3 regions of the Streptomyces sp. NPDC048420 genome follow, and region 1 is predicted to be linked to each of the others. Evidence: riboswitches for the same ligand, from Rfam matches in the RefSeq annotation. Region 1 holds a riboswitch; each other region holds the start of a gene.
The links. A riboswitch is a leader RNA that binds a small molecule or an ion and turns the genes downstream of it on or off. The one in region 1 is predicted to bind thiamine pyrophosphate.
Positions count from the first base shown of each region.

Region 2: it holds a riboswitch for thiamine pyrophosphate, as region 1 does, so the genes downstream of both, thiC (phosphomethylpyrimidine synthase ThiC) here and thiO (glycine oxidase ThiO) in region 1, are expected to answer to the same signal.
Region 3: it holds a riboswitch for thiamine pyrophosphate, as region 1 does, so the genes downstream of both, AB0D34_RS20205 (thiamine ABC transporter substrate-binding protein) here and thiO (glycine oxidase ThiO) in region 1, are expected to answer to the same signal.

Region 1 covers NZ_JBEZKG010000008.1:207,621-213,135, forward strand. Annotated here, with positions in the region: gene pknB (Stk1 family PASTA domain-containing Ser/Thr kinase) at 1-1,020, opposite strand, end outside; gene AB0D34_RS16390 (thiazole synthase) at 1,139-1,933, opposite strand; gene thiS (sulfur carrier protein ThiS) at 1,937-2,137, opposite strand; gene thiO (glycine oxidase ThiO) at 2,134-3,291, opposite strand; TPP riboswitch at 3,289-3,401, opposite strand; gene AB0D34_RS16405 (hypothetical protein) at 3,454-3,804, shown strand; gene AB0D34_RS16410 (FAD-dependent oxidoreductase) at 3,837-5,051, shown strand; gene AB0D34_RS16415 (Rv2175c family DNA-binding protein) at 5,180-5,515, shown strand, end outside.
Region 2 covers NZ_JBEZKG010000002.1:290,766-296,280, reverse strand. Annotated here, with positions in the region: gene AB0D34_RS04075 (hypothetical protein) at 1-574, opposite strand, end outside; gene thiC (phosphomethylpyrimidine synthase ThiC) at 666-2,474, opposite strand; TPP riboswitch at 2,467-2,656, opposite strand; gene AB0D34_RS04065 (YibE/F family protein) at 2,728-4,548, shown strand; gene AB0D34_RS04060 (SsgA family sporulation/cell division regulator) at 4,802-5,239, opposite strand; gene AB0D34_RS04055 (helix-turn-helix domain-containing protein) at 5,338-5,515, opposite strand, start outside.
Region 3 covers NZ_JBEZKG010000010.1:206,810-212,324, forward strand. Annotated here, with positions in the region: gene AB0D34_RS20200 (iron ABC transporter permease) at 1-1,214, opposite strand, end outside; gene AB0D34_RS20205 (thiamine ABC transporter substrate-binding protein) at 1,253-2,329, opposite strand; TPP riboswitch at 2,326-2,433, opposite strand; gene rlmN (23S rRNA (adenine(2503)-C(2))-methyltransferase RlmN) at 2,453-3,559, opposite strand; gene AB0D34_RS20215 (glycosyltransferase family A protein) at 3,757-4,965, shown strand; gene AB0D34_RS20220 (phosphatidate cytidylyltransferase) at 5,110-5,515, opposite strand, start outside.

The DNA of each region.
Region 1 (5,515 bases):
GGGCGGGGGGCTCTCCAGGACGCTGGTGCGGTGGTACCCCGGCTCGGGCTCGTCCTCGTTGACCGGCAGCGGTCGCGGCACCGTCAGCGAGCGCGGGATCACGCTCGTACGGTTGTCCGCGCCCGCGTACTCCACGGAGAGCGCCTGCGGCGGCACCGCGTCCAGCTGGCCGTCACTCAGCCTGCCGCGCGCCTCACGGGTCTGCGCGAGCAGCGCCACGGCGTCGTACGGGCGCAGGTCCGGGGTGCGGGCGGTGGCCGACGCGACCAGCTCGTCCAGTTCGTACGGCAGTCCCGGGACCATGGCCGACGGGGGCGGAACGTCCTCGTGGAGGTGCTTGTAGAGGACGATCGCGGGGGAGTCGCCCTCGTGCGGCTGGCTGCCGGTCAGCATCTCGTACAGGACGACACCGCACGCGTACACGTCGACGCGGGCGTCGGCGGCGCCGGGCTGGTCGATCTGCTCGGGCGAGAGATAGGAGACCGTGCCGAGGACGGCTCCGGTGGTGCTCGTCACGGTGTTCACGGACCGCACCAGCCCGAAGTCGGCGACCTTGACCCGGCCGTCGTCCCCTATCAGGACGTTCTCCGGCTTCATGTCCCGGTGCACGAACCCGGCGCGGTGTGCGGCGCCGAGCGCGGCGAGGACCGGTTCCAGGATGTCCAGGGCGGCGCGCGGCTGCAGGGCGCCGCGCTCGCGCAGCACGTCACGCAGGGTGCAGCCGGCGACGTATTCCATGGCGAGATAGACGTACGATCCGTCGGTGCCCTGGTCGAAGACCTGCACGACGTGGGGGTGGGCGAGCCGGGCGACGGACTTGGCCTCCCGGATGAACCGCTCGACGAAGGCCCCGTCCGCCGCGAGCGCGGGGTGCATCACCTTGAGCGCGAGCACGCGGTCCAGACGGGTGTCCAGGGCCCGGTAGACCGTGGCCATCCCGCCGACCGCGATCCGCGCGTCCACGCGGTAGCGGCCGTCGAGCACCTGCCCGACCAGCGGGTCCTGAAGGGTCGTATCCACGCAGGCGAGTGTACGAGCCGCCGCTGACAGTCCATCCGGTTCGGCGGATTTGGCGGCGGTACTGCAGCTGACCTGTGACGGAGGTCGCACCTGGCCGTGTCTTAGGTCGAACGTGCGTTCAGAACGCTGGACGCTCCGGATCCAGTACGGCCCTGCCCTGCACCGGGGACGACGCCTCGGCGAAATGCCGCCGGGGGATGCGTCCCGCCCGGTATGCCAGCCGTCCCGCCTCCACCGCGTGCCGCATCGCGTGCGCCATCAGCTCCGGCTCCTGGGCCCGGGTCACCGCCGAGGCGAGCATCACACCCGCGCACCCCAGTTCCATCGCCAGCGCCGCGTCGGACGCCGTACCCGCCCCCGCGTCCAGGATCACCGGCACGCGCGCGTGCTCCACGATCAGCTGGAAGTTGTGCGGGTTGCGGATGCCGAGCCCGGAGCCGATCGGCGAGCCGAGCGGCATGATCGCGGCGCAGCCCACGTCCTCCAGCTTGCGGGCCAGTACGGGGTCGTCGTTGGTGTACGGCAGCACCGTGAAGCCTTCGTCGACCAGGGTCTCCGCCGCGTCCAGGAGTTCGATGGGGTCCGGCAGCAGGGTGCGCTCGTCGGCGATGACCTCCAGCTTGACCACCTCCGTACCGAGCGCCTCGCGCGCGAGGCGGGCCGTCAGGACGGCTTCCCCGGCGGTGAAGCAGCCGGCCGTGTTCGGCAGGACCTGGATGCCGAGCCTGGTGAGGACGGACAGCACGGAACCGTGCACCGAGGGGTTCACGCGCCGCATCGCGACCGTCGTCAGCTCGGTGCCGGAGGCGATCAGCGCCCGCTCCAGCACATCCAGGCTGGGCGCCCCGCCGGTGCCCATGATCAGCCGGGACGAGAACGACGTACCGCCGATGAGAAAGGGATCGTCGGCCATGGGTCAGCCTCCTTGGACGGCGGTGAGGACTTCCACGCGGTCTCCCTCGGCGAGGGACGTGGACGGCCACTGCGCGCGCGGGACGACGGTCTCGTTCAGCGCGGCGGCGACCCCGGAGGGCGCCGGGGTCAGCGCCCGCACCACGGTGTCGAGAGCCGTTCCGGGAGCGAACTCCCGCGGCTCCCCGTTGACGGAGATGTTCATGCCGGCTGCTCCACGCGCTGAAGGAAACGCCTCGGGGTGAACGGGCGGGCCACCTCCGGGAGTTCACCGGTGGTCAGGACGTGCGCCATGGCGTCCCCGGTGACCGGGGTCAGCAGGACGCCGTTGCGGTAGTGACCGGTGGCCAGCAGGAGTCCGGGCAGTTCCGTCGGACCGAGCAGCGGGGCGTTGTCCGGGGAGCCCGGGCGCAGTCCCGCGCGGGTCTCCGTGAGCGGCAGTTCGGTGATCCCGGGCACCAGCTCGTGCGCGTCCCGCAGCAGCTCGTACACCCCGCCCGCGGTGACCGTCGTGTCCCAGCCCAGCTCCTCGCTGGTCGCGCCGATCACCAGCTCGCCGTTCTCCCGGGGCACCAGGTAGACCTGGCTGCCGCGGACGACGGCCCGCACGGTGCGGTTCAGGAAGGGCGCGTGGCGCGGCGGCACGGTCAGACGCAGCACCTGACCCTTCACGGGCCGTACGGGAGGCAGGAGGGCCTCCGGGACCCCTTTCAGGCGGCCGCTGAGGCTTCCGGCGGCGAGCACCACCTGGCCCGCGCCCAGCTCCTCGCCGTCGGTCGTGGTGACCCCGGCGGCCCGGTCCCGTACGACCCGCAGGCGCTCGGCCCACACACGGTGGAAGACCACGCCCGCCCGCTCGCACGCGGCCAGCAACGCGCGCGTGAGGCGCCGCGGATCGATCTGGTGGTCGCCGTCCACCCGCAGCCCGCCCCGCACCCCCGGCGCGAGCATCGGCTCCAGGCGCCGGCACTCCCGCCCCGACAGCCACTCCGACTCAAGTCCCGACTGCCGCTGCAGCATGTGCAGTTCACGCAGATGCGCGCGGTCGTCGGCGTCCAGGGCGACGGCGAGCGTGCCGCATCGCCGGTAGCCGAGGTCGTGCCCGGTCAGGTCGCTGAGCTCGGCCGCGAAGTCCGGGTAGCGCTGGGCCGAGGCGAGGTTCAGGCCGAGCAGGGTCTGCTCGCCGTAGTGCAGTTCGGTGACCGCGGCCAGCATCCCGGCGGCCACCTGGGCGGCCCCGCCGCCCGGTTCGGGGTCCACGACGGCCGTGGTGAGACCGCGCTGCGCGGCCCGCCAGGCCGTGACCAGGCCGATGATGCCGCCCCCGACGACGAGGACGTCTGACGTACGTGAGGACATGGGCGTCCAGCCCCTCCCTTCGCCGGCATGACCCGGATCAGGTTCGTACGGTCGGAGGCCGCCCAGCCTCCCTCTCAGCCCGGTGCGTCCGGGCTCCCGCGAGTGCTCTACGTTGGCCACCCTAGCCCGACGCCCCAGGTCTCAGTAAGGGAGCCTCTCTCCGTGGCACGCTCGCTCGACGGTCTCGTCCTCGCCCCTGTCGCCGACCAGGCGCCGGGCCAGGTGGGCACCCGCACCCGGTTCACGTACCACGAGAAGGGCGGGGAGATCTGGGCCGAGTACGCGGGCGGCGACGTCGTACGCGGGCATCTGGTCGGCACGCGCGCGGGGGACCGTCTCGACTTCCGGTACGTGCAGCTCAAGCACGACGGGACGACGTCCTCCGGGCACTGTGTCTCGACGGTCGTGGAGCTCGCCGACGGCCGGGTGCGGCTCCAGGAGACGTGGGAGTGGGAGTCGCAGTCCGGTAGCGGGACGAGCGTTGTGGAGCAGGTCACGCCCCACGACTCCTGACTGACTCATTGTCAGCTGACTATGGTGATCAAATGAGCGAGCAGACGCGGGCGCAGCGGCGGGTGGTCGTGGTCGGCGCGGGCATGGCGGGGGTACAGACCGCGGTCGCCCTGCGCGAACAGGGCTTCAAGGGCACCGTGACGGTGATCGGCGCGGAACCCCACCAGCCGTACGACCGGCCGCCGCTGTCCAAGGCGGTCCTGCTCGGCAAGGCCGAGGGCTCCGCCTTCGACGTGGACTTCGAGGCCCTCGGCATCGAGCTGCTGCTCGGCCGCGAGGTGCTCGGGGTACGCCCTTCGGGGCATGAGCTGGACACGGCCGACGGTCCGGTGCCCTACGACGTCCTGGTCCTCGCCACCGGCGCCGAACCGATCCGGCTGCCCGGCACCGAGGGCGTGCCCGGCGTGCATCTGCTGCGCACTCTGGACGACGCCGAGCGGCTGCGGCCGGTGCTCTCCCGGCAGCACGACATCGTGGTCGTCGGCGCCGGCTGGATCGGCGCCGAGTTCGCCACCGCCGCGCGCGAGGCGGGCTGCGCGGTGACGGTCGTGGAGGCCGCCGACCGGCCGCTCGCGGGCGCGCTGCCCGCCGAGGTCGCCGCCCCGATGGCCGCCTGGTACGCCGATGCGGGCGCCACTCTGCGCACCCACGCGCGTGTGGCGCGTGTCGAGCCCGGCGAGGTCGTCCTCGACGACGGCTCCCGGGTGGCCGCGGGCGCCGTCGTGGTCGGCATCGGCGCCCGGCCCGCCACGGCCTGGCTCGCCGGTTCGGGCATCGAGCTCGGGGCACAGGGCGAGGTCGTCGCCGACGACCGGCTGCGCACCTCCGCGCCGGACGTGTACGCGGTCGGCGACTGCGCCTCCTTCCCCTCGGGGAGGTACGGCGAGCGACTCCTGGTCCACCACTGGGACAACGCCCTCCAGGGCCCGCGCACGGTGGCCGCGGACATCCTGGGCGAGACCCCCACGGTCTACGACCCGGTCCCGTACTTCTGGTCCGAGCAGTTCGGCCGCTTCGTCCAGTACGCGGGCCATCACGCGTCCGCCGACACGACCCTGTGGCGCGGCGAGCCGTCCGGACCCGCCTGGACGGTGTGCTGGCTCCGGGAGAACCGGCTGGTGGCCCTCCTGGCCGTGGGCCGCCCCCGCGACCTGGCCCAGGGCCGCCGCCTGATCGAGGCGGGCACGGAGATGGCCCCGGACCTGCTGACGGACCCGGCGAGGCCGCTGAAGGCGGCGACGGCGTAGGCGGGGTCGTCGGCGCGGGCGTGACCGGTGCCCGGCAGGCCATTGCCGGAGTCGAAGCTCCTCCCATCGGCCCCCGCCGGAGGCGCCCCGGCTTCCGACTGTCAGTGCGGGATGGCACGCTTAATCCCGTGACCGAGATTGACGCAAAAACCGATGCACTCGTTCCCGCCTGGCTCACCCTCCCCGACATCGCGGAGATGCTCGACGTCGAGGTGACGCGTGTGCGGCAGCTGGTCAAGGAGGGCCAGCTCATCGCCGTACGCCGTGGTGAGAACCGCGCGCTGCACGTCCCCGCCGCCTTCATCGACGGGGCCGAGCAGAAGGTCGTCAAGGGCCTCGCCGGGACCCTGACGCTCCTGAGGGACGACGGCTTCACCGACGAAGAGATGCTGGAGTGGCTCTTCACCCCCGACGAGAGCCTGCCCGGCACCCCCGCGCAGGCCCTGAGCGAGAATCGCGGCACG
Region 2 (5,515 bases), on a different contig from region 1:
TGCCCGGGTCCAAGGGCAGCACGCCACGGCCATCGAGCACAGCGGGGTCGGTCAACGCACTGGCCAGGTCGAAGACTTCGACGACCCCATACGGATGCCACAGCCAGCCGGCCGACAGCAGGTGTGTCCCGCCCGGGCTCACCGCCAGCCGCGAGTGGAAGACGTCCTTGGGATGACGTTCACCACTGGTGAGCCGCTCTCCCGACTCCGCATCCTCGATCTCGAGGACGTTGTACTCCTCCGGACAGTGGACCAGAACCTCACGGCCGTCCGGCAACGCCCCGAGGGCCACCGGATAGTCGAAGGCATCAGCTTGGTAGTAGCTGCGGTTCAGCTCACGGACGAGCCGATCACCATCGAACAGCAGTGCCTTGGTACCACGCTCGGCATAGACAACGGAGTAGCGACCGGACAGGGAGACGACGCTTCGGTCGAAGGGAAACGCGTGGCGCACCGTGGCACGCTGCTCCACGCCATCAGGACCCCATCGGCGGCCACCACCCACCACGTCGACCAGATCATCGCCGTCCCACACCAGCGACTGCGCCTCGGACGTCGCCTTCAGAACGATCAAGACTCCGCCACCCCCCTCATCTCATCCCCGAACGCACGCCGTGGCTGTCCCGAAGGCACCCACGCTCCGGGACAGCGCCAATCGACGGACGTCAGTCCGCCAGCGGCAGGTACACGCGATTGCCGCTAGCCGCGAACTCCTTCGACTTCTGCAACATCCCCTCCGCGACCTCCTCAGCCGTCGCCCCCGCAGCAGCCGTACCGCCGAACCGCTCTGTGATGCTTTGGCTGATCTTCATCGAGCAGAACTTCGGGCCACACATGGAGCAGAAGTGGGCCGTCTTGGCCGGTTCGGCCGGGAGGGTCTCGTCGTGGAACTCGCGGGCCGTGTCCGGGTCCAGGGCGAGGTTGAACTGGTCCTCCCAGCGGAACTCGAAGCGGGCGTCGGAGAGAGCGTCGTCCCATTCCTGGGCGCCCGGGTGTCCCTTGGCGAGGTCGGCCGCGTGGGCGGCGATCTTGTAGGTGATGACACCGGTCTTGACGTCGTCCCGGTTGGGCAGGCCCAGGTGCTCCTTGGGCGTGACGTAGCAGAGCATCGCCGTGCCCCACCAGGCGATCATCGCGGCGCCGATACCGGAGGTGATGTGGTCGTAGGCCGGCGCGACGTCGGTGGTCAGCGGGCCGAGCGTATAGAACGGAGCTTCATCGCAGATCTCCTGCTGAAGGTCGATGTTCTCCTTGATCTTGTGCATCGGGACGTGTCCCGGGCCCTCGATCATGGTCTGTACGTTGAAACGCTTGGCGATCGTGTTGAGTTCCCCGAGTGTGCGCAACTCCGCGAACTGCGCCTCGTCGTTGGCGTCCGCGATCGACCCCGGCCGCAGACCGTCGCCGAGGGAGTACGTGACGTCGTAGGCGGCGAGGATCTCGCAGAGCTCCTCGAAGTTCTCGTAGAGGAACGACTCCTTGTGGTGCGCCAGGCACCAGGCCGCCATGATCGAGCCGCCGCGCGAGACGATGCCGGTCTTGCGGTTCGCCGTCAGGGGGACGTACGGCAGACGCACGCCCGCGTGGACCGTCATGTAGTCCACGCCCTGCTCGGCCTGTTCGAGGACCGTGTCCTTGTAGATCTCCCAGGTCAGCTCCTCGGCGCGGCCGTCGACCTTCTCCAGCGCCTGGTAGAGCGGCACCGTGCCGATGGGGACGGGGGAGTTGCGCAGCACCCACTCACGGGTGGTGTGGATGTTGCGGCCGGTGGACAGGTCCATGACCGTGTCGGCGCCCCAGCGGGTCGCCCAGGTCATCTTCTCGACCTCCTCCTCGATGGAGGAGGTGACCGCCGAGTTCCCGATGTTGGCGTTGACCTTCACCAGGAACCGCTTGCCGATGATCATCGGCTCGATCTCCGGGTGGTTCACGTTCGCCGGCAGCACCGCGCGGCCCGCGGCGATCTCCTCACGGACCACCTCGGGCTCGACGTTCTCCCGGATGGCCACGTACTCCATCTCCGGTGTGATCTCACCACGGCGTGCGTACGCGAGCTGAGTGACCGCGTTGCCGTCACGACTGCGGCGCGGTTGGCGTGGCCGCCCCGGGAACACCGCGTCGAGGTTGCGCAGGCCACCGCGCGGTGCGGTGTGCTTGATCCCGTCGTCCTCGGGGCGCACGGGACGTCCCGCGTACTCCTCGGTGTCCCCGCGGGCGACGATCCAGTTCTCCCTCAGCGGCACGAGGCCCCGGCGGACGTCGGTCTCGGTGAGGGGATCGGTGTACGGGCCCGACGTGTCGTACAGCGTGACCGACTTCCCGTTGGTGAGGTGCACCTGGCGGACCGGCACCCGCAGATCGGGGCGCGAGCCCTCGACATACGCCTTGTGCCAGCCGATGGACTTCCCGGCCTCCTCGTCGAGCTGGTCGACGTGCTGCTCGGAGGCAGGCGTGCGCGCGTCCTTGATGGTCATGAGACCTACTCCCTACGCCGGCATTACCCGGTAACAGGTTCGGCGGTCGACGCAGCGGTTTCCGTCTGTCGACGTTTCGTGGGGAACGTCACTTGCTTGACGTGACGTTCCACGTGAAACATCGCTGGGACGGAGGTCAGCGCCCTCTCAGCCCGGTGCTCCGAGCTCCCGCGTGTACAAAGGTGCCACCACGCTAGCGGCAATTCGGGCGCGGTGAACAGAGGGCCCCTGTCGTTCTTGCGATGATCGGTCGGTGGACACGACGCATCAGCCTCCGTACCCGCCTCCCGAGCCTCCGCGCCGCCCGGGCTACGGAAGCGGCCCCGGCGACGGCCCCGGTACTGCTTCGGGCCATGGTCCAGGCGGTCTGCCCAGAAGCAGGCCCGGCGGCGGTGACAGCCGTACCAGCGGGTCTGATACCGGTGGCTGGGATGCCTTCGGGCACGGGCAGGGGCGCGACCGGGGGCACGAGGTCGACGGCGGACACCGCCACGAGTACGGGACCGGTGTCGGCGGGGGTCACGGCCAAGGCTCCGACGGGCACGGGCACGGCGCCGGCGACGGGCACGGGCACGGGCACGGGCACGGTCATGGATCGGGCGGTGGTGACGGTCACGACCACGGCCATGAATCCGGCGACGGTTCCGGCGGTGGCGGCCACGACCGCGGATCAGGCAGTGGCGGCAGCCGTGACCGCGGCCACGGATCAGGTGGTGGTGGCCACGGTCACTCCCACAGCCACGGCCCGGCGGCTCCCGTCTCCAAGCACCTTCGCAAGGTCATCGCGGCGATCCTGATCCCCTTCGGCGCGGCCGTCGTGGTGGGGCTCGTCGTGCTCTGGCCCGGTGGTGCTCCGGCGCACGAACGCACCGGCGTCGGCTTCGACCGGCAGACCCAGCAGGCCACCGTCAGCAAGGTCGTGAGCGTCAGCTGCAAGTCGGTGAACGCCTCCGGGGAGACCCCGACCGGGGACACCTCCACTGCCGAGGGCTCCTCCGCCGAGCAGCAGGCGAACGGCACCTGCAAGAAGGCGACGATCCGGGTCGACACCGGCGACGACAAGGGCCGTACCTTCACGGAGATCGTGCAGCCGGACCAGTCGCGGCAGCTGCACGAGGGCGAGAAGGTCGTGGTCGCGTACGAGCCCTCGGCGCCCAAGGACCTGCAGTACTCGGTCACCGACGTGAATCGCAGGTTCCCGATGGGCCTGCTCGCCGGCATCTTCGCACTCGCCGTCGTGGTCGTCGGTCGGATGCGCGGTGTCATGGCACTGGTCGCACTGGCCGTCAGCTTCCTGCTGCTGAACTTCTTCGTCCTGCCGGCGATCCTGCAGGGCTCGAACCCGCTGCTCGTGGCGGTGATCGGGTCGAGCGCCATCATGCTGATCGCCCTCTACATGTGCCACGGCCTCTCGGCCAGAACCTCCGTGGCGGTACTCGGCACGCTGATCTCCCTGGTGCTGATCGGCGTCCTCGGCTCGCTGTTCATCGGCTGGGCCGCGCTCACCGGCAACACGGACGACAACACCGGGCTCATCCACGGGCTGTACCCGTCGATCGACATGAGCGGTCTGCTGCTCGCCGGTGTCATCATCGGCTCGCTCGGTGTCCTGGACGACGTGACGGTCACGCAGACGTCGGCGGTCTGGGAGCTGCACGAGGCCAACCCGACGATGGGCTGGCGCGGGCTGTACCGCGCGGGTATCCGCATCGGCCGCGACCACATCGCGTCCGTGGTCAACACGCTCGTCCTCGCCTACGCGGGCGCCGCGCTGCCGCTGTTGCTGCTCTTCTCCATCGCCCAGTCCAGCGTGGGGACGGTCGCCAACAGCGAGTTGGTGGCGGAGGAGATCGTGCGCACACTGATCGGCTCGATCGGCCTGGTCGCCTCGGTTCCGGTCACCACGGTCCTCGCGGCGCTGGTGGTCTCTGCCGACCGGCCGGGGACGGAGACGGCCGGAGCGGGGGCGGCGGCGGGTGGTGCGCCCGTACCGGCAACGAGCGCGAGCGCGGGGACAGCCGGCAACCGACCGGCTCCGGCCCGGGGCGGAAAGGGTCGGCGGCGCAGGCGCTGAGAGAGGTCGCCGGGCCAGGGCTGTCGGCTCCCGGCTCCGAGAGGAAACCGGCTCGCGGCACGGAAGCACGGCCTGCAGGCACGCTGGCCCGCGCCGCATCCGTGCGCCTCCATCTGCGCGGGACCTGGTCGTTCGGTCCGGCACACCTACGGCTCCACAGTCCACGCGCCCGGTAACCCGCCACGCAGCAGAAGCGTTCCTGCACCCTCCCACTCCAAGACGAAGCGTTCCGCCACCTCGCTACCCCACCGCGTCAGCCCGCGCTCTGCTCCTCCGCCAGGATCCGGTCCAGCGCCTCGTCGAGGTGGGTGTCGAAGTCGGCCAACGCCGCCTCCTGCCCGAGCGGGACCAGCTTGTCGGTGCGGTCGAGGAAGGCGATGATCGGCGCCGTGGACGAGCGGAACAGCGCCTGGTCGCCGCCCACCTGAAGCCTGATCAGCACATCGCCCAGCAGGTCGGGGCCGGAGGGCGAGACCCGTACGTCACCCTCGCCACAGGGCCGGCCCACCCCGTCGATCAGCAGCTCCCGCCCGAAGGCCCAGGTCACCGGGGCGTCGCCCGGCAGATGGAAGGTCAGCCGGACGGCGTAGGGATCGCAGGTCTCGTAGCGCAGCTCCACCGGGATGCGGAAGGAGAGCTCCTCCGACACGAGAAAGCTCATCATGACCTCTGCCTGTACGGTCTCGCGCATCGCCTACCCCGTCATCTGCCTTAGTTGGCCGGGAATGATCCCTCTGACACTGGTGGCATCTTGCTGAAAGTGCACGGCAGATCACAAGAAGTTAGTTTTCAGATACTGATAGAGATCGCGAGCGAGCCCATCAGACGCCCGATTTCCTCTTGCAGTTGCTGGGTTGCGGCCAGCAACCGCTCCGCCTGATGGACGGGAAGGGAAATGGCCATGGTCGCCGCCGCGTTACCCACCGTGATCGGAATCGCGGCGCACACTGTCCCCAGCGCGTACTCC
Region 3 (5,515 bases), on a different contig from region 1:
GCGAGCGGCACCAGCAGCCAGGACTGTCTGAGGTCCAGCGGCGGCTCGTCGAGGGAGATCAGGAACCCGAAGCCGACGGTCACCGCGGACACCCCGAGCGGCAGCATCAGCAGTGCGTCGAAGCCCCGTACGAACCGCCCCGCGTCCCGTCGTGTGAGCGCAGCGGCCGCGAGACCTCCGATCACCACGGCGAGGGCGGTCGCGGCGAGGGCGTACTCCAGCGAGTTGCCGATCGCCTCGATGGGCGCGACGAGGAACACCCCGCCGTCGCTGTGGGTCAGCGCCCGGTAGTAGCCGAAGTCCGGGGCGTCGAGCGACCGCTGGACCAGCACGGCGAGCGGCAGCAGCAGGAGTACGGCGATGCTCGCCACCACCCCGGCCAGCAGCCCCCACTCCCCCGCCCCGCGCGGCCGCCGGGCGGTGCCGGACGCGTCCACGAGCCGCAGCGCGGTCTCCCGGCGCCGTACGGTCCACGCGTGCAGGGCGAGGACCGCGCCCACCGCGACGAACTGGATCAGCGTCAGCACGGCGGCCGTGGAGAGGTCGAAGATCTCGGAGGTCTGCCGGTAGATCTCCACTTCGAGGGTGGAGAAGGTCGGCCCGCCGAGGATCTGGACGACACCGAAGGAGGTGAAGGTGAACAGGAAGACCATCAGTGCGGCGGCGGCCACTGCGGGCGCGAGCGCGGGCAGGGTGACCGTGCGCCAGGCCTTCCACGGGGACGCGCCCAGCATCCGCGCGGCCTGCGACTGCCGGGGGTCCAGCTGCGCCCACAGCCCGCCCACCGTGCGTACGACGACCGCGTAGTTGAAGAAGACGTGCGCGAGCAGGATCGCCCACACGGTGGTGTCGAGCCGTACGCCCCACAGCTCGTCCAGCAGCCCACCGCGCCCGACGAGCGCCAGGAAGGCCGTACCGACGACGACCGTCGGCAGCACGAAGGGAACGGTCACCACGGCCCGCAGGACCTGCTTGCCCGGGAAGTCGAAGCGCGCGAAGACGTACGCACCGGGGAGCGCGACCAGCAGCGTGAGCGCGGTGGAGGCGAGCGCCTGCCAGGTGGTGAACCACAGGACGTGCCGGATGTCCGGCTGGGTCAGGACATCGAGGATCCGGCCGAACTGCCAGGTCCCGTCGGTGTCGAGGCCGCGCTTGACGATCGCGGCGACGGGATAGGCGAAGAAGACGGCGAAGAACGCGACGGGCACGGCCATGAGCCCGAGCCGCGCCGCGCTCCCCTTGCGCCGGGTGGCTACTTCAGTACGAGCGAGGTCCACGACTTGACCCAGTCGTCTCGGTGTTCGGCGATCTTCGCGGGATCCATGGTCTCGGGATCCTTGGCCTGCGGGCCGTACTCGGTGAACTCGGCGGGCACCGAAGCCCCCTGCACCACCGGATAGACGAACATGTTGAGCGGCATGTCCTGCTGGAACTCCTTGGTGAGCAGGAAGTCCAGGAACGCCTTGCCGCCCTTGCTGTTCTTGGCGTTGCTGAGCAGCCCGGCGTACTCGATCTGCCGGAAGCAGGTGCCGTCGGCGACCCCGGTGGGCGCGGTCGTCGGCTTCGGATCGGCGTAGATCACCTCGGCGGGCGGCGAGGAGGCGTACGACACGACGAGCGGCCGGTCCGCCTTGGCCTTCTTGCCGCCGGCCGAGCCGGAGAACTCCTCGTTGTAGGCCTGCTCCCAGCCGTCGACGACCTTGACGCCGTTGCCCTTGAGCTTCTTCCAGTAGCCCTGCCACCCGTCGTCGCCGTACTTCGCGGCGCTCCCGAGCAAGAACCCGAGCCCCGGCGAGGAGGTGGAGGCGTTCTCGGTGACGAGGAGGTTCTTGTACGCGGGCTTGATCAGATCGTCGTACGACGTCGGCGGCTGGACCTTGTGCTCCGTGAACCAGGCCTTGTCGTAGTTGACGCAGATGTCACCGGTGTCGATGGGCGTGACCTTGTCCCCGTCGACCCGGTACCCCGCCCTGATCCGGTCGGCGCCCTTCGCCTCGTACGACTGGAAGAGGCCGTTGTCGAGCGCGCGGGACAGCAGGGTGTTGTCGACGCCGAAGAAGACGTCGCCCTGGGGGTTGTCCTTGGTGAGGATGGCCTTGTTGACAGCCTGCCCGGCGTCGCCGTCCTCCAGGACCCTGACCTTGTAACCGGACTTCTTCTCGAAGTCGGCGAGGACGCTCTTGGAGACGGCCCACGAGTCGTGGCTGACGAGCGTGACGGTCTTGTCGGCGCTTTCGGAACCTTCCGAGCCGGAGGACGACGACCCGCACGCGGACAGCGTGACCAGGCCGAGGCCGACGACGGCAGCAAGGAACTTCTTGTTGTTCACGGTGATGACCGAACTTCCTACCCAGAATGACCTGGGCGAGGTTCAGAGGGTCTGCGGCCCGATGGCCGCACTCTCAGCGCTGTGGCGCTCCCCTGTCGGATATGAAGATGTACGTCCCTCAGACTACCGTTCGGTGGCCGCGAGCTGGCCGCAGGCCCCGTCGATCTCCTGACCACGGGTGTCCCGAACCGTCACCGGCACACCATGGGCGGCGATCGCCTCGACGAAGGCCTTCTCGTCCTCGGGCCGGGAGGCGGTCCACTTGGAGCCGGGGGTCGGGTTCAGCGGGATGAGGTTGACGTGGACGGGCTTGCCCCGGAGCAGCCGCCCGAGTCGGTCACCACGCCAGGCCTGGTCATTGATGTCCCGGATGAGGGCGTACTCGATGGACAGCCGACGCCCGCTCTTCTCGACGTAGTCGAACCCGGCGTCGAGGACCTCGCGCACCTTCCACCGCGTGTTCACGGGGACGAGGGTGTCGCGCAGTTCGTCGTCGGGGGCGTGCAGGGAGATCGCGAGCCGGCACTTGAAGCCCTCGTCGGCGAACCGGTGAATGGCGGGGACGAGCCCGACGGTCGACACGGTGATGCCCCGCTGCGAGAGCCCGAGCCCGTCAGGAGCGGGATCGGTGAGCGCACGGATGGAGCCGACGACCCGCTTGTAGTTGGCGAGCGGCTCACCCATCCCCATGAAGACGATGTTGGAGAGCCGCGCGGGCCCGCCCGGCACCTCCCCGTCCCGCAGCGCCCGCATCCCGTCGACGATCTGATGGACGATCTCGGCGGTGGACAGATTCCTGTCCAGCCCCGCCTGGCCGGTGGCACAGAAGGGACAGTTCATGCCACAGCCCGCCTGCGAGCTGATGCACATGGTCACCCGGTCCGGGTACCGCATGAGCACCGACTCGACGAGCGTCCCGTCGAACAGCCGCCACAGCGTCTTGCGCGTGGTCCCCTGGTCGGTCGACAGATGCCGTACGACGGTCATCAGCTCGGGAAGCAGCGCCTCCTGCAGCTTGCCGCGCGCCCCGGCCGGGATGTCCGTCCACTCCGCCGGATCGTGCGCGTACCGCGCGAAGTAGTGCTGCGAGAGCTGCTTGGCACGAAACGGCTTCTCCCCGATCTCAGCGACAGCCTCCTTACGCTCGGCGGGCGTGAGATCGGCAAGGTGCCGCGGCGGCTTCTTGGCTCCGCGGGGGGCGACGAAAGTGAGTTCTCCGGGCTTAGGCATGGCTGTACCAGTGTCGCAGATCCGAATGAGTGACCCTCACAGCGGCGACGGGCGGTCGCTGCGACGGCCCGCCTCAGCGGGTGCGAGCTCATCGCGGCCCTCTCCTGTAACCAATCGGAAGGTTTCCTACCGGTAACAATAACCGGATTCTTAAGTTCCAGACAACCAATGTTCAGACCCGGTTGTCTCGGTCTTTGATGAATAGCCAACCTGAGCCCGATGTCACGGTAATCGTCGGCGCATATCAAGCCATGCCCTATCTCGTTCGCTGTCTGGAATCGGTCGAGTCTCAGTCACTGGGCGCCGACCGAATGGAGATCGTCGCCGTCGACGACGGGTCGAGCGACGGCACGGGGGAATACCTGGAGGAATTCGCCGCCGCGTCGAAGGTGCCCACCAGGGTGGTGCGGCAGGCCAACTCCGGCGGCCCCAGCGGCCCGCGCAATGTCGGCCTGGAGCTGGCCCGCGGCCGCTATGTGTTCTTTCTGGACGCCGATGACCACCTCGGGGACGAAGCCCTGGAGCGGCTGGTCGCGATGGCCGACCGGGCCGGCACGGATGTGGTGCTCGGCAAGATGGAGGGCGTCAACCGCGGTGTCCCGAGGTCGATGTTCGGCCGCACCCTGGAGCACGCCGACGTCGCCACGTCGATGGTCATCTTCACGCTGAGCGCCCAGAAGCTGTTCCGGCGGGAACTGATCCAGCGGCTGGGACTCAGGTTCGACGAAACCCTCACCACCGGCGAGGACGCGCTCTTCACCATGGAGGCGTATCTGCGCGGCAACGGCGTGTCCGTCGTCGCCGACTACGTCTGCTACTACCTGGTCAACCGCGACGACGGCAACCATGCGACCCGCAGGGGCGACTACATGGCCCGCTTCGCCGCGATCCACGCGCTGATGGAACTGATCGCGAGACTCGTGCCGCCCGGCGCAAAGCGCGATCAGCTGATGGTCAGGCCCTTCACCGTCGGGCTCTTACAGCAATTCGGCCCGGCTCTGCTGAAACAGCCGGAAAGCGAGCAGCTGCACAGAATGGAACTGGCCGCTCCGATGGCGGCGTACTGGACCCGAGGCGTCTCTGACCGAATAAAGGTCGGCGAGCGGCTGATTCTCACCTGTGTCGCCACGGGCAAGCTGGATCCGTTGAAGAACATCCTGGAATTCGTCCGGGCCAAGACGGTGCCGGGAGTGGCCCGGCACGGCCGAACCGGTCGGCTGCACCTCGTCTATCCGCATTTCCGTGACCGGCTGGTGAGAATCCCAGATCACGCGTACGCGGTGACCGTACCGGACTGGTCTGGCACTCGGCGTGTCATGCCCTCGTCGAAGCCGCGCCCGTCGGCCGCCCGGCGGACGGCGCGGAAGGTCCGCAGACGCCTCCGGCGGATCCGCGCCCGCAGGTGATCCCTCCAGGGCATGTCCGAAGACGCCCGCGTCGGCGGACGTCGCGGGTCCACACCGAACCGCCGGTTCAGCCCGCTCCCCGTCCGCAACCGACGCGGCCCCCGCCCTGAACAGGACGGGGGCCGGAAAACCGCACTTGCGACGTCAGCCGGACCCCACGAACAGCACCAGCAGCAGCCACACCACCGGAGCCGTCGGCAGCAACGAGTCCAGGCGGTCCATGATGCCGCCGTGACCCGGCAGCAGTGTGCCCATGTCCTTGATGCCGAGGTCCCGCTTGATCATCGACTCGCCGAGGTCACCCAGCGTCGCACTGGCCGCGACCGCGATGCCCAGGAGCAGACCCTGCCACCACTCGCCGTCGTCGATCAGGAACTCCATGCACAGCGCGCCCGCCACCATCGCGAACGCCACCGCTCCGACCAGGCCCTCACGGGTCTTGCCGGGGCTGATGCGCGGCGCGAGCTTGTGGGTGCCGAAGCGCCAGCCGACGGCGTACGCGCCGGTGTCGCTCACCACGGTCAGCAGAAGGAACATGAGGACCCGGGCC